Regions from separate parts of the Kineococcus glutinatus genome, predicted to be linked through region 2. Evidence: predicted binding sites of a transcription regulator. Region 2 holds the regulator's gene; the other holds the start of a gene.
What was found. Region 2 encodes HspR, which represses chaperone genes until heat shock. Its sites were predicted from a motif close to ANTTGAGNCNGNCNGNCTCAANT; they were not measured.

Region 1 (11,955 bases), on a different contig from region 2:
GCCGTCGCCGCGCTCGACGCCCACCTGTACGGCTACCTCGTGCAGGAGGTCTCGCTGCCCTTCCGCGACGGGCCCGGGGCCGGCGAGGTCGCCGAGCGCATCGCCGAGGGCCTGGACCCGGCGGAGTTCCCGCACCTGGTGGAGATCGCCCGCGAGCACGTGACCCGGCCCGGCTACGACTTCCGCGACGAGTTCGGCTGGGGGCTGGACCTGCTGCTGGAGGGGCTGGCGCGGCGGCTGGCGGCGGTGCGATGAGTTCGCCCCGCCCCGGCGGTCGGAGCCGCTGACCGCCCCGACCAGCGCCTGGAGGACCGATGACCACCACCGCCGTCCCCGTCACCACCGGCAGGCTGCGCGTGCCCGACGCGGAGCTGCACTACGAGGTCCGCGGCAGCGGCCCGCTCGTCGTGCTCGTCGCCGCGCCCATGGACGCCGGTGCCTTCACGCCGCTGGCCGACCTGCTCGCCGCCGACCACGCCGTCCTCACCACCGACCCGCGCGGCATCGGCCGCAGCCGGCTCGACGACCCGGCGCAGGACTCCACGCCGCAGCTGCGCGCCGACGACATCGCCCGGCTCGTGGCGCACGTGGGCGCCGGGCCGGCCGCGGTGCTCGGCTCCAGCGGCGGCGCCGTCAGCGTGCTGGCCCTGGCGCAGGCCGCCCCGCCCCTCGTGCACACCGTGATCGCGCACGAGCCCCCGCTGTACGAGGTCCTCGACGACCGCGACGCGCTGCACGCCGGCGCCGAGCGGATGATCGGCACCTACCTGGCCGGCGACCGGCTGGGCGCGTGGCGGCAGTTCCTGGACCTGGCGGACATCGTCATGCCCGAGGAGGCGGTGCAGGCGATGTTCGGCGGCGAGCCGTCCCCGCAGCAGGCCGCGGACGAGCGGTACCAGTTCGAGCACATGGTCCGGGGCACCTGCTACTGGCGGCCCGACGTGGCGGCGCTGCGGGACGGGCCGGTGCGCGTCGTGCTCGGGATCGGGGAGGACTCCGGCGGGGAGCTGTGCGACCGGGCGTCGCGGGCGCTCGCCGCCCGGCTCGGGGTGGAGCCCGCGATGTTCCCCGGCAGCCACGTCGGTTTCCTGGAGGACCCGGCCGCGTTCGCCGACCGGCTGCGCGCCGTGCTGGGCTGAGGGGTGAGCGTCCTCGTCACCGGCGCCACGGGGAGCGTCGGTCGCCTCGTCGTCGACGAACTCCTCGCCCGCGGCGCGACGGACGTGCGCGCTCTCACCGTGGACCCCGCCCGCGCCGCCCTGCCCGCCGGGGTGGAGGTCGTGCGCGGCTCGATGCGCCGGCCGGACGCCCTGCGGGCGGCGCTGGCGGGTGTGGAGCGGGTGTACCTCGCGCCGGACCCGGCCACCGCGGCGGAGGTCTGCGCCGCCGCGCGCGAGGCGGGGGTGCGGCACGTCGTCGACCTGTCCGGCGAACCGGAGAGCTGGTGGGGTGACGTCACGCGCGCGGTGGAGGCGTCCGGCCTGCCGTGGACGCACCTGTGGCCCGGCGACTTCATGGAGAACCTGCTGGCGTGGGCGCCGCAGGTCCGCGCCACCGGCGCCGTGCGCGAGCCGTGGCCGGAGGCGGCCAGCGCGCCGATCGCGATGGCCGACGTCGCCGCCGTGGCCGCCGAGGCCCTGCTGGGGGAGGGCCACGAGGGGCGGGCGCTGGGTCTCGCGGGGCCGCAGGTGCTGACCCGCGCGGAGATGGCCCGCGCGATCGGCGAGGCGCTCGGGCGGGAGGTGCGCTTCGTGCGGGTGGACCGCGACGAGGCGGTCGCGGCGCTCGAACCGGCGATGGGGGAGGGCGCGGCCTGGTACGTCGACACCGCCGTCGGCGGGTACGCGGACACCCCGGGCGCGGCGAACCGGCTCGTCGAGGAGCTCACCGGCCGGCCGGCCACGACGTTCGCGCGGTGGGCGCGCCGCAACGCCGACGCCTTCCGCTGAGCACCGCCGCGGTGACCCGCGCCCGCCGGGCCGTCGCGGCGCCCCGCGTACGGTGGCGGGCATGGCGATCCCCACCTCCCTCATCACGGCCGGCTCCCTCGTCGGCGGCTGGCAGACGGCGCGGCGGACGGGGGTGCGCCCCCTGGGCGGGGTGGTCCTCGCCGCCGGCGGCGTCCTGGCCGGTCGGCGCTGGGCGCGCACCACGAGCCCGGCGGTGACGGCGGGGCTGCTGGGCACCTACCTCGGCGCGTTCGGCCTCTCCCACCCGCTGGCCGGGCGCATCGGTGCGTGGCCGTCGGTGCTGGTGGTCGCGGCGCTCACCGCGGGGGCGTCGCACGTGCTGGCGGACCGGCGCGCGGAGGGCTGAGGCGGGCGGACCGCCCGTCACCCGGCGCCAGGTTGAGCGGAACAAACTCAACTCTCGTACCGTTGGACCGGACGTCATCCCAGCCCACCGTGGAGGTAGTTCGTGGACCTCAAGCTCACCACCCGCGCCCAGGAGGCCCTGGCCGACGCCGTCAGCCGCGCGACCACCGGCGGCCACGCGCAGGTCGAGCCCCTGCACGTCCTCGCCGCCCTGCTCGAGCAGGAGGGCGGCGTCGCCGGCGTGCTGCTGGACAAGCTCGGCGCCGACCGCCGCGCCGTCGCCACCCGCGTCTCCGGCGCCCTCGCGTCGCTGCCCAGCGCGTCCGGTTCCTCCGTCGCCCAGCCGCAGCTCTCCCGCCCCGCCCTGCAGCTCATGCAGGACGCCGGGGACGAGGCGCGCGGCCTCGACGACGCCTACGTCTCCACCGAGCACCTGCTGCTGGCCAGCGCCGCCAGCCGGTCCGCAGCCGGGGAGGCCCTGCGCGCCGTCGGCGCCACCCGCGACGCCCTGCTCGACGCCCTGCCGTCCGTGCGCGGCGGCCAGAAGGTCACCTCCCCCGACCCCGAGGGCACCTACCAGGCGCTGGAGAAGTACGGCGTCGACCTCACCGAGCAGGCCCGCTCCGGCCGCCTCGACCCCGTCATCGGCCGCGACGCCGAGATCCGCCGCGTCGTGCAGGTGCTGAGCCGGCGCACCAAGAACAACCCCGTCCTCATCGGCGAGCCCGGCGTCGGCAAGACCGCCGTCGTCGAGGGCCTCGCGCAGCGCATCGTCGCCGGCGACGTCCCGGAATCGCTGCGGGACAAGCGCCTCATCGCCCTGGACCTGTCCGCCATGGTCGCCGGCGCGAAGTACCGCGGTGAGTTCGAGGAACGCCTCAAGGCCGTGCTCGCGGAGATCCGGCGCAGCGAGGGGCAGGTCGTCACCTTCATCGACGAGCTGCACACCGTCGTCGGCGCCGGTGCCGCCGAGGGCTCCATGGACGCCGGCAACATGCTCAAGCCCATGCTGGCCCGCGGCCAGCTCCGCCTCGTCGGCGCCACCACCCTCGACGAGTACCGCGAGCGCGTCGAGAAGGACCCCGCGCTGGAGCGCCGCTTCCAGCAGGTGTTCGTCGGCGAGCCGTCCGTGCCCGACACCATCGCCATCCTGCGCGGCCTCAAGGAGCGCTACGAGGCGCACCACAAGGTCGCCATCGCCGACTCCGCGCTCGTGGCCGCCGCCGCGCTGTCCGACCGGTACATCACCGGCCGCCAGCTGCCCGACAAGGCCATCGACCTCGTCGACGAGGCCGCCTCCCGGCTGCGCATGGAGATCGACTCCTCGCCCATCGAGATCGACGAGCTGCGCCGCGCCGTGGACCGGCTCCTCATGGAGGAGCTGGCCCTGGCCAAGGAGGACGACGACGCCTCCCGCGACCGGCTGGAGGCGCTGCGCGCCACCCTCGCCGACCGGCAGGAGCAGCTCGCCGTCCTCACCGCCCGCTGGGAGCAGGAGAAGGCCGGCCTCAACCGCGTCGGCGAGCTCAAGCAGCAGATCGACGAGCTGCGCTCGCAGGCCGAGCGGCTGCAGCGCGAGGGCGACCTGGCGCGCGCCAGCGAGATCCTCTACGGCCGCATCCCCCGCCTGGAGGCCGACCTCACCGCCGCGCAGGCCGCGGAGTCCTCCGGGGCGCCCCTGGGCCTGCACAAGCCGATGGTCGCCGACGAGGTCGGGCCCGACGACGTCGCCGAGGTCGTGGCCGGCTGGACCGGCATCCCCGCCGGCCGGCTGCTGGAGGGCGAGACGGAGAAGCTGCTGCGGATGGAGGAGCACCTCGGGGCGCGCCTCATCGGGCAGGCCCGCGCCGTGGGCGCCGTCTCCGACGCGGTGCGCCGCTCCCGCGCCGGCGTCGGCGACCCCGACCGCCCCACCGGTTCCTTCCTGTTCCTCGGCCCCACCGGCGTCGGCAAGACCGAGCTGGCCAAGTCCCTGGCGGACTTCCTCTTCGACGACGAGCGCGCCATGGTCCGCATCGACATGAGCGAGTACTCCGAGAAGCACGCCGTCGCCCGGCTCGTCGGCGCGCCCCCCGGCTACGTCGGCTACGAGGAGGGCGGCCAGCTCACCGAGGCCGTCCGGCGCCGGCCGTACTCGGTGGTGCTGCTCGACGAGGTCGAGAAGGCCCACCCGGAGGTGTTCGACGTCCTGCTGCAGGTCCTCGACGACGGCCGGCTCACCGACGGGCAGGGCCGCACCGTGGACTTCCGCAACGCGATCCTCGTGCTGACCTCCAACCTCGGCTCGCAGTTCCTCGTCGAACCCGGCCTCGGCGAGGAGCACAAGCGCGAGGCGGTGATGGCGGCGGTGCGGGCGGCGTTCAAGCCGGAGTTCCTCAACCGCCTCGACGACGTCGTGGTGTTCGACCCGCTGTCCACCACCGAGCTGTCCCGGATCGTGGAGCTGCAGGTGGAGCGCCTCGCCAGGCGCCTCGCCGACCGGCGCCTGGCGCTGCGGGTCACCGACGCCGCGAAGGACTGGCTGGCGCTGTCCGGCTACGACCCCGCCTACGGCGCCCGGCCGCTGCGCCGCCTCGTGCAGCGCGAGATCGGCGACCGCCTCGCCCGGGCGATCCTGTCCGGGGAGGTCCGCGACGGCGACACCGTCGAGGTCGACGTGCAGCCGGCCGCGCTCACCGCGGGCATCGACCTGACCAAGGACGTCGGCGCGCCCGCGCAGGGCCTCGTCGTGCGGCGGGTGGAGCAGCCCGTCACCGTCTGACGGTGCACGGCACGAGGGGCGGGCACCGGCCGGTGCCCGCCCCTCGCCGCCGCGTCAGCCGACCTCGTGCGCCCACTCGGCGGCCCACCCGTCCGCCGCCCCGCTGGCCAGGGCGTCGCGCAGGTCCAGCAGCGCGGTGAGCCGCTCCGCGCCGAGCCCGGCGAGCGCGACGATCGTCGCCGCCCTGATCGCGTCGTCGTCCAGGTCGCCGCGGACGAGCCGGTGCAGGTCCGGTAGCCGGGTCGCCGTGCGCGGGTGCCCGCGCCGGCGCTCGACGCGGTCCCAGAGCTGGTGGGTGGGAGGGGTGGGCATGCGTGCCTCGCTCGTCGTGCTCGTCAGCGTCGCGGGGCGCGCTCCCCTCCGGAGGGCACCGGGGCGAGCAGCAGGGTCGGACCGCCCCGCCTCCGGTACAACAGCGCGCAGGCGCACCCGCTGGCCCGCACGGGGTGTCGCGTGCACCACACCCCACCGCCGCACGCGCCGCGGACCCGCGGGGCGCTCTCAGGCGTGACCCGTCGGCACCACCGTCGGCAGCGCGTCGAAGGGGTCGGGGAAGACGCGCGCGCTCAGGCCGAAGACCTCCGCCAGCATCTCCTCCCGCAGGACGTCCGCGGGGGCGCCCTGCGCGTGGACCCGCCCGGCCCGCATCACCACGACGTGGTCGGAGTAGCGGGCCGCCAGGCCGAGGTCGTGCAGCACGACCACCACCGTCTTGCCGGCGCTGCGCAGGCCGACGACGAGGTCGAGGACGTCGACGGCGTGGGCCAGGTCCAGGTGGGTGGTCGGCTCGTCGAGCAGCAGGACGCCCGTCTGCTGCGCCAGCGCCATCGCGATCCACGCCCGCTGCCGCTGCCCGCCGGACAGCTCCTCCAGCGGCCGCTCCCGCAGGTCCGCCACCCCCGTCGCCGCCATCGCCTCCTGGGCGATCCGCGCGTCCTCCGCCGACCACGGCCGGTACCAGGGTCGGTGCGGCTGGCGGCCGCGCTCGGCGAGGTCCCCCACCGTCATGCCCTCGGGCGCGACCGGCGACTGCGGCAGCACCGCCAGCCGGCGCGCCAGCTGCCGCGGCCGCACCGACGCCAGCGCCTCGCCCTCCAGCTCCACGTGGCCGGACGTCGGCGTCAGCAGCCGGGCCAGCACGCGCAGCAGCGTCGACTTCCCGCAGCCGTTGGGCCCGACGATCGTCGTGATCCGGCCCCGCGGCACGTCGAGGTCCACCTCGTGCAGCACGCGTCGGCCGCCGTAGCCGGCGCTGACCCGCCGGGCGCGCAGGGGGTCAGGCACGGGTCCTCCCGAGTGAGCGGATCATGAGGGACAGCAGGTAGGGGGCGCCGATCACCGACGTGATGATCCCCACGGGCAGCGCCGCCGGCAGCCACTGCGCGACGGTGTCGGCGACCAGGACGAGCAGGGCGCCGAGCGCCGCACCGGCCAGCGGTGGCGGCCCCGCGGTGCGGAACAACCGCATCGCCGCCTGCGGGGCCACGAACGCCACGAAACCGACCGGCCCGGCCACCGCCGTGGCGACCGAGGCAAGCGCCACCGTGAGCACGAGCGCCTGCAGCTCCGTGCGCGCCGGGCGCGTCCCCAGCGACAGGGCCACCTCCCGGCCCAGCCGCAGCGCCCCGAGCCGGTCGGCGAGGACCGCGCACAGCAGCGCGGCGGGCACCGCGACGACCGCCAGCGGCACGAGCGCGGCGGCGCGCACCCCGTCCAGGGAGCCGGTCATCCACCGGGTGGCGACCGCCGCGTCCTCCAGCTCGGCGCGGGTGAGCAGCCACGCGACCGCCGCCAGCGCCAGGGCGTTGACGCCGATGCCGACGAGCACCAGCCGGTAGCCGTCGAAGCCGCCGCGCCAGCTCAGCACCAGCACCAGGGCCGTGGCCGCGACACCGCCGGCGAGCGCGGCCACCCCCAGCAGCGCGGAGCCGCCGACGCCCGCGGCCGCCCCGGCACCCAGCGGGGTGACGGTGACGAGCACGGCGGCGGCGCTGGCCCCCGCGGTGACGCCGAGGACGTCCGGGCTGGCGATGGGGTTGCGGGTGATCGTCTGGCTGAGCGCGCCGCTGCAGCCCAGCGCCGCGCCGACCAGCACCGCCGCCAGCGCGCGCGTCAGCCGCCGGTCCACGACGAGCGCCTCGATGCGGCTGCCCTCCCCCGCCAGCGCCGCCAGCTCGCGCTCCGGCGCCAGCGCCAGCACCGCGATGAGCAGCGCGGTGACCACCACGGCCACGACGGCGGCCAGGACGGCCGCGGTGGCCGCGGCGGCGCGGCGGCGCACCCGCAGGCCCACCGGCCCGATGCGCAGGCCCGTGCCGGTGCTCGTGCCGGTGCTCACAGCGCCACCAGCCGCCGCCTGCGGGTGATGGCGAGCAGCACGGGAGCCCCCAGGGCCGCCATGACGATGCCCGCCTGCAGCTCACCCGGCGGCGCGGCCACCCGCCCCGCGGTGTCCGCCAGCAGCAGCAGGGACGCGCCCAGCAGCACCGAGGCCGGCACGATCCAGCGGTAGTCGTGACCCGTGAGGCGGCGCGCGACGTGCGGGGCGACGAGGCCCACGAAGCCGATCGGGCCGCAGACCGCCGTCGCCGTGCCCGCCAGCAGCGTGATCGCCGCGATGCCCACCACCCGCGCCCGCAGCACCCCGGTGCCCAGCGAGCGCGCCACGTCCGCCCCCAGGCCCAGCGTGCTCACGGCGCGGGCGTTGGCCAGCGCCAGGACGAGCCCGGCCAGCGCCAGCGGCCCGACGAGCCAGACCAGGGAGTCGTCGCGCCCGGCGACCGACCCCACCGCCCAGAACCGCATCACGTCGAGGGTCTGCCGGTCCAGCAGCGCGAAGCTCGACGTCAGGGCGGTGAGCAGCGCGGCGAGGGTGGTCGCGAGCACGGCCAGCACGACGAGGGCACCGGCCCGCAGCGAGCCGAGGCCGAGGACGAACAGCGCGGTCGTCGCCGCGCCCGCGCCGGCGAGGGCGGCCAGCACGACCACGGCCGGTGACTGCGCGCCGAGGACGAACACGACGAGCGCCACGCCGAAGCCGGCCCCGGCGTTGACCCCGAACAGGCCCGGGTCGGCGAGCGGGTTGCGGGTGTGGCCCTGCATGAGGGCACCGGCGCCGCCGAGCGCGGCACCGGCGGCCAGGCCCACGAGGGTGCGGGGGAGGCGCTGGCTCGTGACGACCGTCGCGTCGTCGGAGTCCACCTCGCGCAGCAGCGCGCCGAGCACGTCACCGACGGGGATGGACCGGCTGCCCACGACGAGGCTGAGGAGCGCGGCGGCCACCAGCAGCGCCGCCAGCCCGGCGAGCAGCGCGGCCCTGGCCGGCGCCCGGCGGGGTTCCGGGGGGAGGAGCACGGCGCGCATCCTAGGTTAAGTTAGCCTGCCCTCACCTCCCCCTCCCTCGAGAGTTGGTCCCATGGCACTCGCACGCCCCCTGGCCGCCGCAGGCACCGCCGCCCTCCTCGCCGTGCTCACCGCGTGCGGCGGGGACGCCGCCGCGCCGGCCGCCACCGCCGAACCCGCCACCCCGGCGACCCGCACCGTGCAGTCCACCTTCACCGGCGAGCCCGTGGAGATCCCCGCCGAGCCCCAGCGCGTGCTGGCCCTGTGGCGCACCGGCACCGAGCTCGCCGACCTCGGCGTCGTGCCCGTCGGCGCCCTGGACGGGGAGTTCGCCGAGGGCGAGCTGGCCGCCGACGTCTACGCGCAGGTCGACGACGTCCCCGTCGTCGGCACCTTCGAGGGCGTCGACATCGAGAAGGTCATCGAGGCCGACCCCGACCTCATCGTCGGCATGGACAACGGCAAGCTCACCATCGACTACGCCGAGCTGTCCGAGGTGGCGCCCACCGTCATCCTCAAGGTCGCCGAGCCCACCGACGTGTGGAGGAACTACCCCACGGTCGCCGACCTGGTCGGCAGGTCCACCGACTTCGCCGAGCGCGACGCCGCCGTCACCGCCGACCTGGAGGCGATCGCCGCCGAGCACGGCGACGTCCTCGGCGGCCTGGAGGCCACCGCCATCGGTTCCTCGCAGGACAGCATCTGGGTCAGCACCTCCAAGTCGCTGTCGTACCAGCGCATCGACGCCGCCGGCTTCGGCTACAACCCCACCTACGCCACCGACCCCGAGCGCTACGTCACCGAGCTGGCCGCGGAGAACCTGCCCGACCTCGCGGACCAGGACGTGATCTTCTACGACGTCCAGCTCGACGGGTCCGTCACGCCCGAGGTGCAGGCCGTGCTGGACTCCGAGTCGTTCAAGCGGCTGCCCGCCGTGCAGGCCGGGCACGCCTTCCCGCTGACCTCGGGCACCATCTACACGTTCGAGGGGGCGCAGCAGCAGGTCGAGGACCTGCGCGCCGCGGCCGAGGCCCTGGCCGGCGCGTGAGCACGCCCGCCAGCGCCCCCGCCGGCGCCCCCGCCGGGGTCGCGCCGCAGGCCACCTGGGCCCGGTGGGACATCACGATCCGCGAGCTGGTCCTGCTGCGCCGCGAGCACGTGACACCCCGGATGCTGCGCCTCACCCTCGGCGGCCCCGGCATCGCGGGCTTCGAGTCCCACCTGCCCGACGAGCACTGCAAGTGGGTCTTCCCCGACCCCGGCACCGGCGTCACCCGCGCGCCCGAGCAGGACGGGGACCACCTGCGCTGGCCGACGCCCTTCCCGCCGACGCGCGAGTACACGGTGCGCCGCTACGACGCCGCCGCCGGCGAGGTCGACTTCGACGTCGTGCTCCACGACGGCGGGGTGGCCGCCACCTGGGCGCGCACCGCCGGGATCGGCAGCACCCTGTGGGTGGCCGGGCCGCGCCCGAGCCGCGTGGTGCCGCCGGAGTTCGGTTTCCACGTGCTGCTGGGCGACGAGACGGCGCTGCCGGCGATCGGCCGCTGGCTGGAGGAGGTGCCCGCGGGGGTGCGCGGCGTGGCGGCCGTCGAGGTCGCCGACGCCGGCGAGGAGCAGGACCTGCGGGTGCCCGAGGGCTGGACGCTGACGTGGCTGCACCGCGACGGCGCCCCGGCGGGATCGCTGGACCTGCTCGGCGAGTTCGCCGAGGGCGTCGCGCTGCCGCAGGACACCTGGACCTACGTGTTCGCCGCCGGGGAGGCCGGCTGCCTCAAGCGGGTGCGGCGCTGGGCCCGGGCGCAGGGCGTCGGCCGCGGGCAGAGCGACATCGCCGGGTACTGGAAGCGCGGCCGGAGCAACGCCGTCGACGACGTCCTCGCCGACCCCGAGCACGACGAGGACCGCGACACCGAGCACGGCCACGAGCACGGCCACGAGCACGACCACGAGCACGGGGGCCGCCCCCGGGGTTAGGCCGCCGCGGCGGACCCGGGTGCGCGCCCGGGTCCGTGCCCGGCTCCGCGCTCAGGTGCGGACGTGCTGGCCCGGCACGAGCCGCAGGTCCACGGACGCGGGCAGCCGCGTCCGGGACCGCCGCCACGCACCCAGCAGCGACTCCACGGAGTCGTCGTCGGTGCAGGCGAACAGCCCCCGCCCGAACACGCGGGCCGCGGCGCCGCTCTCGCCGTGCCAGGCGAAGGCCTCGCCGAGGAAGACGTGCACCTCCACGTCCCCGGTGCGGCGGGTGAGCACCTCCTGCGCCAGCGCCCACGCCTCCTCCGCGCGGCCGCAGCCCAGCAGCGCCGACACGACGTAGCAGCGGGTGTCCGGCGGCACGTGCTCGCCGGTGGCCACGGCCCGCTCGGCGAGCCGCAGCGCGCCGAGCGCGTCACCGGCGTAGACGCGGTGCTCGCTGGCGGCCACCAGGAGGCGGCCGGGGGAGACCGTGTCACCGGGCTGGGGGGAGGTGGCCCAGGTCTCGAGCAGGTCCGCGAGGGCGCCCTGCGCACGGGAGTCCAAGGACGCCGCCACCTCGGCGTCCTCGACGTCACGACTGGTCACGGGGGAGCGCACGCTCGGGACAGTAGTGAGGACGTCTCGGCACGGTCCTGTCATGCCGCCCGTTCGGCGCAGCGGACCCCCGGCCACCGCCCGGCCGGACGTGCTCAGGCGGGTGGCTGCGCCGCGAGCTCGACCACCACCGGGGCGTGGTCCGAGGCGCCCTTGCCCTTGCGCTCCTCGCGGTCGATGGTGGCGCCGCTCACCCGGGCCGCCAGCGCCGGCGAGCCCAGCACGAAGTCGATCCGCATGCCCTGCCGCTTGGGGAAGCGCAGCTGCTGGTAGTCCCAGTACGTGTAGACCCCCGGGCCCGGCGCGTGCGGGCGCACGACGTCGGTGAAACCCGCCGCGTCCAGCGCCCCGAACGCCGCCCGCTCCGGCTCGGAGACGTGCGTGAGGCCCTCGAAGAACGTCCGGTCCCACACGTCGTCGTCGGTGGGGGCGATGTTGAAGTCCCCGCACAGCGCCACCTGCGCCGCCGGGTCGGCCGCCAGCCACCCGGCGCCGGCGGCGCGCAGCGACTCCAGCCAGGCCAGCTTGTAGGGGTAGTGCGGGTCCTGCAGCCCGCGGCCGTTGGGCACGTACAGGCTCCAGACGTCCACCCCGCCGCAGCGCGCCCCGATCGCGCGGGCCTCCACCACCGGCGGGTCCCCGAACTCCGGCACGTCCGGCGCGAAGGCCGTGCGCACGTCCGCCAGCCCGACCCGCGACAGCAGCGCCACCCCGTTCCACTGCGACAGGCCGTGGTGGGCGACGGCGTAGCCGATGTCCTCGAACGCCTGCGCGGGGAACTGCGCGTCCTTGCACTTGGTCTCCTGCAGCGCCACCACGTCCACGTCGCTGCGCTGCACCCACGCCAGCACGCGGTCCAGGCGGGCGCGGACGGAGTTCACGTTCCAGGTGGCCAGGCGCACGGCGGCGAGGCTACCCGCGCGCTGCGACACGGCCAGCGGATCGCGGCGGCGGCCGGGCGCG
Region 2 (8,279 bases):
CCACGACCGGGCCCTGCTGCGCGACGTCGCCGTGGAGTTCTGCGACCTGGACCCCACCCGCGACGGGCACGCGCGCCTGTACGCCGGCGGCTACGACGCCTGGCAGGAGGGCCGCCGGCGCGACCGGGAGCGGTGGGTGCAGGACGTCGACGCGCAGCAGGCCGAGCACCGCCGGCTGACGAGCGCGGTGGAGCAGGCCCGCGACCGCCTCGGCACGGGCTGGCGCCCGGGCAAGGGCAGCGGCAGGCACCAGCGCCAGTCCCGGGCCCCGGGCGTCGTGCAGGCGCTGAACCGGGAGCGGGAGGCGCTGGCGGCGCACCGGGTCACCGTGCCCGAGCCGCCACCGGTGCTGCGCTGGCCGCAGCCGGCCACCCGGCCGGGCGCGGCGCTGCTGGAGGCCCGCGACGTCCGGGTCCCCGGGCGCCTGGCGCACCCCGTCTCGCTGGTCCTCGACGGCGGGGACCGGCTGGTGGTCACGGGCGCGAACGGGGCGGGCAAGTCCACGCTGCTGTCCGTGCTGGCCGGCCTGCTGCGGCCCGGCGGCGGCGCCGTCCACCGCTCGCCGTCGGCACGCGTGGCGCTGGTCGCGCAGGAGGTTCCCGGATGGCCGCCCGGCGCCACCGCCCGGCAGGTGCACGAGCAGCACGTCGGCCGGCTCGTCGCGGCGGGCCTGCTGCGCGAGGAGGACGTGGTGCCGCTGAGCGCGACGGGGCTGCTGGACGAGGAGGCGCTGCGCACCCCCGTGCAGCGGATGTCCTCCGGTCAGCAGCGGCGCCTGGACCTCGCGGTGCAGCTGGCCGCCCGGCCCGACGTGCTGCTGCTCGACGAGCCGACCAACCACCTGTCGGCGGCGCTGGTCGACGAGCTCACCGCGGTGCTGCAGGCCACGGTCGCGGCCGTCGTCGTCACCACCCACGACCGCCGGCTGCTCGCCGACCTCGGTGGGTGGCCCCGGCTGCACCTGGGCCTGCCGCCGGCGGGGCGGTGAGCGGGTGGGCGGTGAGGGGGTGGGTCGCGGGAGCCAGCCGCTCGAACGCCCAGCAGGAGGCGGCCAGCAGGGCCAGGCCCGCGACCACCCACCACGGGTGGGTGATGACCGCCTCCTCCGCGCCCGCCAGCGGGTTGGCCAGCAGGCCGAGCCGCTCGACGGCCCAGCCGCAGGCGGCGACCAGCGCCACGACGGCACCGGCCACGCGCAGCGCGGGGTACGCGCAGGTGCGGGAGGCCAGGTGCAGGGAGGGCAGCAGCAGCGCGACGGTGACCAGCTGGGCCAGCTCCACGCCGACGTTGAAGGCCAGCAGCGCCGGCAGCGACGTCGACCCGTCCAGGCCGAGGTCGGTGAGGATGCCGGCGAAGGCCAGGCCGTGGACCAGGCCGAAGGCACCGGCGATGACGACCTCGCCGCGGTGGGCCAGCGGGCGGATCGCGTGCACCGCGGCCACCCCCACCGAGGCGGCGATGAGGACCTCCACCGGCGCGCCGGGCACCGACACCCACCCCAGCGCGGCGGCGACGAGCGTCAGGGAGTGCCCCGCGGTGAACGCGGTGACGACCCGCACGACGTCGCGGGTCGTGGCGACGACGCCGTCGCCGCGCCGCCAGCGCCCCCGGACCGCGGCGAGCGGGGCCACCAGGAGCAGCGCGGCGAGGAACAGCAGGTGGTCGGCCCCCTCCAGGACGTGGTGGTAGCCGTAACCGATCATGTCCACCAGGCCCGTGCCGGCCCGGCTGTCGGCGGCGCCGATCTGCAGGCTGGTGTCGGCGGCGTCGAGCACGCCGGCGGTGGAGATCTCCCCCGCGGCGTCGGTCAGCACGACGACGGCCTCGTGCGAGGGGTCGGCCTCGGTGATCGCGTCGTAGGTGATCGTGAAGCTCGACGGGTCCGCGCCGGCGGTGTCCAGGGCGACGTCGACGCTGAAGGACTCGATGCCCTCGACGGACTCGCGCACCGGGTCGGACCAGGTCTCCGCCCACGTCGTGCCGTCGGCCCCGGTGACCGCGAGGTGCTCGTCGAGGTAGGCGATCACGTCCGCGGCGTACCCGTCGACGCCGGTGGTCGTGGTGGCGTGGTCGGTGCCCAGCACCTCGTCGAGGGTCTCGAGCGCGACGCTGACGGTGACCGTGGCCGAGTCCTGGCCCACCTGCACCGACAGGGTGCTGCTGTCGAGGCTGTGCGCCTGCGCGGCAGCGGGTGCGCCGAGCACCAGGGCGGCGGTCAGGGCACCGGTCGCGGCGAGCGCGCGGCGTCGGGAGGCGGTCATGGCTCCGAGGGTGCGCGGCGATCCTGTGGACCGGCCCTGCACCGGCTGTGCGGTGGGGCGCCCGGCCCCGGCCCCGGCTCCGGCCCGCGGGCCTCACAGCAGGCCCACACGGATCACACCGACGCGTCGCAGGTACCCCGCCCACCGTGGTGCCCGACCACCACACGACCGACCCTCCGAGGGGAACCCCGTGAAGATCCGCAAGACCATCGCCGGCCTCGTGCTCCTGAGCACCTTCTCGCTGGCCGCGTGCGGTGGCACGAGCACCGGCGCGACCAGCTCCACCGCCGTCGCCACGACCGCCGCGTCCGGCACCACCGCGACGGACACCTCCGCGGACGGCTCGGGCACCACCACCACCGCCGCCGGGGGCGGTGCGCGCGGCGGCGGCCCCGGTGGCGGTGTCGACGTCAGCTCGGTGTCCACCGAGGAGCAGCTGGTCGCCCTGGTCCAGGAGGCCTACGGCGACGGCGGCCTCGGCCTGCACCGCGGCCACCAGCCCGTGGAGGACGTGCTCGACGAGGTCCTGTCGATCAGCCACGACGAGCTCCACGTCCGCATGGAGGCCGGTCAGAACCTGGCCGCCGTGGCCACCGACCTCGGGATCGACCCGCAGACCCTCGTCGACGCCCTGGTGGAGTCCTGGAGCCCCGCCATCGACACCCTGCTCGCCGCCGGGACCATCACCGAGGCCGAGGCCGAGCAGTACCGGCAGGCGCTGGAGGAGGCGTTCACCTTCCGCGTCACCTGGGACGGCGAGCAGGCCACCCCGACGTTCGCGGGCCTGTCCGGCTGACCGCACCCGGCCGGGCGCGGTCAGCCGGACGGGCCGCGCCCCGGCGGGCGCGTCGTCAGCCGTCGGTGGCGGGGCGCCCGAACCGGGCGGTGCAGTGCCAGACGCGTTTGAGGGTCTGCCCGTCGGCGAGGCCCTCGCGGACCGCCTCGCCGATGACCCGGGCGTCGAGGACGCCGTCGCGGGCGATGCCGGTGGCGGCGTCGACGACCTCCGGGCCGCGGTAGCCGGGGTGCGCGGCGACGTCGGCGACCGCGGCGCGGAAGCCGTGGTGCCACCGCACCGGCACGCCGAGCAGGTGCGCGTCGGCCTCGACGTCGGTGCCGCGGAAGCAGGGGTCGAGCACGAGGGCCTCGACGTCGCGGTCGAAGCGGACACCGCCGTGGACGTGGGCCTCGACGTAGTCGTCCAGCGGATCGCGCGCGCCGGCGTCCTCGTCGGCGAGGTGGGTCAGGCGGCAGCGGTCGGCGGTGCCCACGTCGACGGGTTCGAAGACGCTGTCGGGGTAGCAGAACGTGGTGCGCGCCAGGGTGGCCGCGCCGAGGAGCAGGTGCGCGGAGCCGAACCTGGGCGAGCCGCCGGCGGGCCGGCGCCGGTGGTTCAGCGAACCGTAGACGGGGCGCGCCGCGGGCGGGGCGCCGTCGTAGGCGCCGCCGAAGAGGCGGCTCTCCCAGCGCCGGCGGTCCCCGCCGGGGTGGCAGCTCACCAGGCCGTTGCTCGTGCCGGTCTCGAACTGGGAGCGGTAGCGGCCGTCGGCGGCCATCGCGCGCAGGATCGGCGCGGTGCCCCCTGCCCGGCGGCGCACGAGGCGGTCGGGGTGGAAGTGCACCGTCACCCGCCACGACGGCTCCAGCGGCCCCCCGGCGGCGAGGCCGCGCACGTGCGCCACCGCGGCGGCGGCCTCCGGGCCCACCGGAGCGCCTCAGTCGCGCCCGGGCCGCCACAGCACGAGGGCGCGCGACCGAGCCGGCGAGGGCGGCCGGCGCCCCACCGCGGTCGCCACGATGTCCCCCGCCGACCCGGCGGCGAACACCCGCCCGGCGGTCTGCCGCAGCCGGTGCAGCTCCTGCAGCAGCAGCTCGGCGCGGTCGCTGAGCACCTCGACCTGCTTCTCCAGCTCCATGATCCGCTTGATGCCGGCGAGGTTCACGCCGTCCTCCTGCGACAGCCGCTGCACCTCGCGCAGCCGGGCGATGTCGCGCGCGGAGTAGCGCCGGCCCCGGCCGGGGGCGCGCTGCGGTGAGACGAGGCCCAGCCGGTCGTACTGCCGCAGCGTCTGCGGGTGCATCCCGGCCAGCTCGGCCGCGACCGAGATGACGAACACGGGCGCGTCGTCGTCGTGCACGCCTCCTCCTCCCACGTCCTCACCGGTGGGGACGGGCCCGGGTCCCCCCGGTCGCCCCCGGGGTGCAGCACCGGGGGGACCCGTGCGGGTCCCCCCGGTCGCCCCGAGCCGTTCAGCCCGCCGCGCGCTCCGCGAGCCCCGCGCGGGGGTCCTCACCCTTCGTGGCCTCGGCGAACGCCTCGACGGCCGCCTTCGCGTCCGGTTCGAGGCGGTCGGGCACGACGACCTCCACGGTGACCAGCAGGTCCCCGCGGCTGTCGTCCTGCCGGCCCCGCTTGGCGCCGTGCCCGCGCACCCGCAGCGAGCGCCCCGACGGGGTGCCCGGCGCGATCCGCACCCGCACGCCGGTGCCGTCGATCGTCGGCACCTCCACCGTGGCGCCCAGGGCGGCCTCGGCGAACGTGATGGGCAGGGTCATCCGCAGGTCGTCGCCGTCGCGGCGGTACACCGGGTGCGGCTCGACGGAGACGGTGACGAGCAGGTCCCCCGCCGGTGCGCCGCCCGGGCCAGGCAGGCCCTTGCCGCGCAACCGGACCCGCTGCCCGTCGCGGACGCCCAGCGGCAGCCGCGCCGAGACGGTGCGGGCCGGGCCGCCGCGGGGGTCGGGCACGCGCAGGTTCACCGTCGCGCCGGCCAGGGCGTCGCGGAAGCCGACCCGCGCCGTCGCGTCGAGGTCGGTGCCCCGGGTGGGCGCCTGGCCGTAGCCGGTGGAGGGCGGGAACCCGCCGGCCTGGCCGAAGAGCCCGCCGAGCAGGTCCTCGAACCCGGGCCCCGGGGTGCCGCCGCCGGGCGTGCCGAAACGCACCCGGGACCCCGCGCCGCCGCCACCGGCGGCCTGGCCGAAGAGCCCGCCGAGCAGGTCCTCGAACCCCGCGCCGCCGGCGCCGGCCCCCGGGCCGCCGGCGGTGAAGCGGGCACCGCCGCCGAGCATCGCCCGGATGCCGTCGTACTGGCGGCGCTGCTCGGGGTCGGAGAGGACGGCGTACGCCTCCCCGACCTCCTTGAACCTGCGCTCGGCCGCGGCGTCACCGGGGTTGGCGTCGGGGTGCAGCTCCCGCGCCCGCTTGCGGTACGCCTTCTTGATGGTGGCGGCGTCGGCGTCGTGGGGGACGCCGAGCACGTCGTAGAAGTCCTTCTCGGCCCAGTCCTGCATGCTCACCGGCGTCCCCCCTCCCCGCGTCCCGCCGCCCCGGCCGTCACTGCGGGTCGGCCACCGCGACGCGGGCCGGGCGCAGGACGCGCTCGCCGAAGCGGTAGCCGGGCTGCAGGATCTGCGTGCACGTGGCCACCTCGACGTCGTCGGAGTGGGCGTGCATGAGCGCCTCGTGCACGGCCGGGTCGAACGGCTCGCCGTTCTCGCCGTAGCGCACCAGCCCGAACCGGCCCAGCGTCGCCTCCAGCTTGTCCGCGATCGCCGCGAACGGACCGGTGAGGTCGCCGTGCTGGCGGGCCAGGTGCACGTCGTCGAGGACGGGCAGCAGGGCCTCGGCGACGCTGGACAGCGCCGCGTCGCGGGCGACGTCGCGGTCGCGGTCCACCCGGCGGCGGTAGTTGACGTACTCCGCCTGCAGCCGCTGCAGGTCCTCCAGCCGCTCGGCGGCCAGCGTCTGCGCGGCGAGCAGGTCGGAGGCGGCCGCCTCGGTGGCGGCGGTCACGTCCGCCGGGTAGGAGGGCAGCGAGCCCTCCCCGCCGGCCGCCGCGTCCTGCGCCGCGGCCGGCTCCTGCCGGGGCATGCCGGTCTCCGGGTCGATGCGGCGGCGGTCCCGGACGACGGGGCCGCTCGCCTCGTCCCGCTCGTCGCGGGCGGTGTCCTCCGGCATCACTTGTCCTTCTCGTCGTCGACGACCTCGGCGTCCACCACGTCGTCGTCGGCGGCGGGCTTGGTGAAGTCGGGCCCGCTCGAGGCGCCGGCGTCGGTCCCGGTGCCCTCGCTGCCGGCGGCGGCGTACATCGCCGAGCCGAGCTTCTGGCTGGCCTGCGCCACGGCCTCGGTGCCGGCCTTGATCGCGTCGGTGTCGGTGCCGGCCAGCGCGGTCTTCAGGTCCGCCAGGGCGGAGTCGACCTCGGTGCGGCCGTCGGCGGGCAGCTTGTCCTCGTTGTCCTTGAGGAACTTCTCCGTCTGGTACACGAGGCTCTCGGCCTGGTTGCGGGCCTCGGCGTCCTCGCGGCGCTGCTTGTCCTCGTTGGCGTGCGCCTCGGCGTCCTTCACCATGCGCTCGATGTCCTCCTTGGACAGCGCGCTGCCGCCCGAGATGGTCATCGACTGCTCCTTGCCGGTGCCGCGGTCCTTGGCGTTGACGTGCACGATGCCGTTGGCGTCGATGTCGAAGGTGACCTCGATCTGCGGCACGCCGCGCGGGGCGGGGGCGATGCCGGTCAGCTCGAAGGTGCCCAGCGGCTTGTTGTCGCGGGCCAGCTCGCGCTCGCCCTGGAACACCTGGATGAGCACGCTCGGCTGGTTGTCGTCGGCGGTGGTGAAGACCTCGCTGCGCTTGGTCGGGATGGCCGTGTTGCGCTCGATGAGCTTGGTCATGATCCCGCCCTTGGTCTCGATGCCGAGGGACAGCGGGGTCACGTCGATGAGCAGCACGTCCTTGCGCTCGCCCTTGAGGACGCCGGCCTGCAGGGCGGCGCCGACGGCGACGACCTCGTCCGGGTTGACGCCCTTGTTGGGCTCGCGACCGCCGGTCAGCTCCTTGACGACCTCGGCGACGGCGGGCATGCGGGTGGAGCCACCCACGAGCACGACGTGGTCGATGTCCTTGATGGAGACGTCGGCGTCCTTGATGACCTGGTGGAACGGCGCCTTGGTGCGGTCGAGCAGGTCGGAGGTGAGCTGCTCGAACTGCGCGCGGGTGAGCTGCTCGTCGAGGTGGACGGGGCCGTTCTCCGTCATCGACAGGTACTGCAGCGAGATGCCGGTGGCGGTGGAGCTGGACAGCTCCTTCTTGGCCTGCTCGGCGGCCTCGCGCAGGCGCTGCATGGCGATCTTGTCCTTGGACAGGTCCATGCCGGTGCTGCCCTTGACCTTCTGCAGCAGGTGGTCCACGACGCGCTGGTCCCAGTCGTCGCCGCCCAGGTGGTTGTCGCCGGAGGTGGCGCGCACCTGGATGGTGGAGAAGCCGTCCTCGTCCTTGCCGACCTCCAGGAGGGACACGTCGAACGTGCCGCCGCCGAGGTCGAAGACGAGGATGAGCTCGTCCTCCTTGCCCTTGTCCAGGCCGTAGGCCAGCGCCGCGGCGGTGGGCTCGTTGATGATGCGCAGGACGTTGAGGCCCGCGATCTTCCCGGCCTCGGTGGTGGCCTGGCGCTGGGCGTCGTTGAAGTAGGCGGGGACCGTGATGACGGCGTCGGTCACGGACTCGCCGAGGTAGCTCTCCGCGTCCCGCTTGAGCTTCTGCAGGATGCGGGCGCTGATCTCCTGCGGCGTGTAGTCCTTGCCGTCGATGCCCTGCTTCCAGTCGGTGCCGATGTGGCGCTTGACGGAGCGGATCGTGCGGTCGACGTTCGTGACGGCCTGGCGCTTGGCGATCTCGCCGACGAGGACCTCGCCGCTCTTGGCGAAGGCCACGACCGAGGGGGTGGTGCGCCCGCCCTCGGCGTTGGCGATGACCGTCGGCTCGCCGCCCTCCAGGACGGAGACGACGGAGTTGGTGGTGCCGAGGTCGATGCCGACGGCTCGTGCCATGGAGGTGCTCCTTCTGCGACGTTGGCGATCGGGCGGCCGCTCGGGCCGCGGGCAGAACCCTTGAGCGGATCTGGCTCAAGTCTCCACGCGGTGCCCGAGCTGTCAAGCCGGGACCGGCGACCTTGAGCCGGCGTCGCTCAAGTCAACGACCGGTCCCCGCCGGGTGTTCCCGCCCGTCCCCGCTCCTCCTCG

Region 1: the regulator HspR is predicted to act here: its motif matches at 2,347-2,369, upstream of clpB (ATP-dependent chaperone ClpB).

Annotation. Positions count from the first base shown of each region.
Region 1 covers NZ_BAABIL010000201.1:31-11,985, reverse strand. Annotated here, with positions in the region: gene ABEB16_RS08645 (TetR/AcrR family transcriptional regulator C-terminal domain-containing protein) at 1-255, shown strand, start outside; gene ABEB16_RS08640 (alpha/beta fold hydrolase) at 315-1,139, shown strand; gene ABEB16_RS08635 (NAD(P)H-binding protein) at 1,143-1,949, shown strand; gene ABEB16_RS08630 (hypothetical protein) at 2,011-2,316, shown strand; gene clpB (ATP-dependent chaperone ClpB) at 2,419-5,076, shown strand; gene ABEB16_RS08620 (hypothetical protein) at 5,131-5,388, opposite strand; gene ABEB16_RS08615 (ABC transporter ATP-binding protein) at 5,578-6,360, opposite strand; gene ABEB16_RS08610 (FecCD family ABC transporter permease) at 6,353-7,414, opposite strand; gene ABEB16_RS08605 (FecCD family ABC transporter permease) at 7,411-8,439, opposite strand; gene ABEB16_RS08600 (ABC transporter substrate-binding protein) at 8,492-9,466, shown strand; gene ABEB16_RS08595 (siderophore-interacting protein) at 9,463-10,395, shown strand; gene ABEB16_RS08590 (hypothetical protein) at 10,447-10,995, opposite strand; gene ABEB16_RS08585 (exodeoxyribonuclease III) at 11,088-11,894, opposite strand.
Region 2 covers NZ_BAABIL010000318.1:525-8,803, reverse strand. Annotated here, with positions in the region: partial or broken gene ABEB16_RS12340 (ATP-binding cassette domain-containing protein) at 1-988, shown strand, start outside; gene ABEB16_RS12335 (HupE/UreJ family protein) at 906-2,261, opposite strand; gene ABEB16_RS12330 (hypothetical protein) at 2,452-3,057, shown strand; gene ABEB16_RS12325 (DUF3626 domain-containing protein) at 3,113-3,967, opposite strand; gene ABEB16_RS12320 (heat shock protein transcriptional repressor HspR) at 3,977-4,399, opposite strand; gene ABEB16_RS12315 (DnaJ C-terminal domain-containing protein) at 4,512-5,558, opposite strand; gene grpE (nucleotide exchange factor GrpE) at 5,596-6,219, opposite strand; gene dnaK (molecular chaperone DnaK) at 6,219-8,087, opposite strand.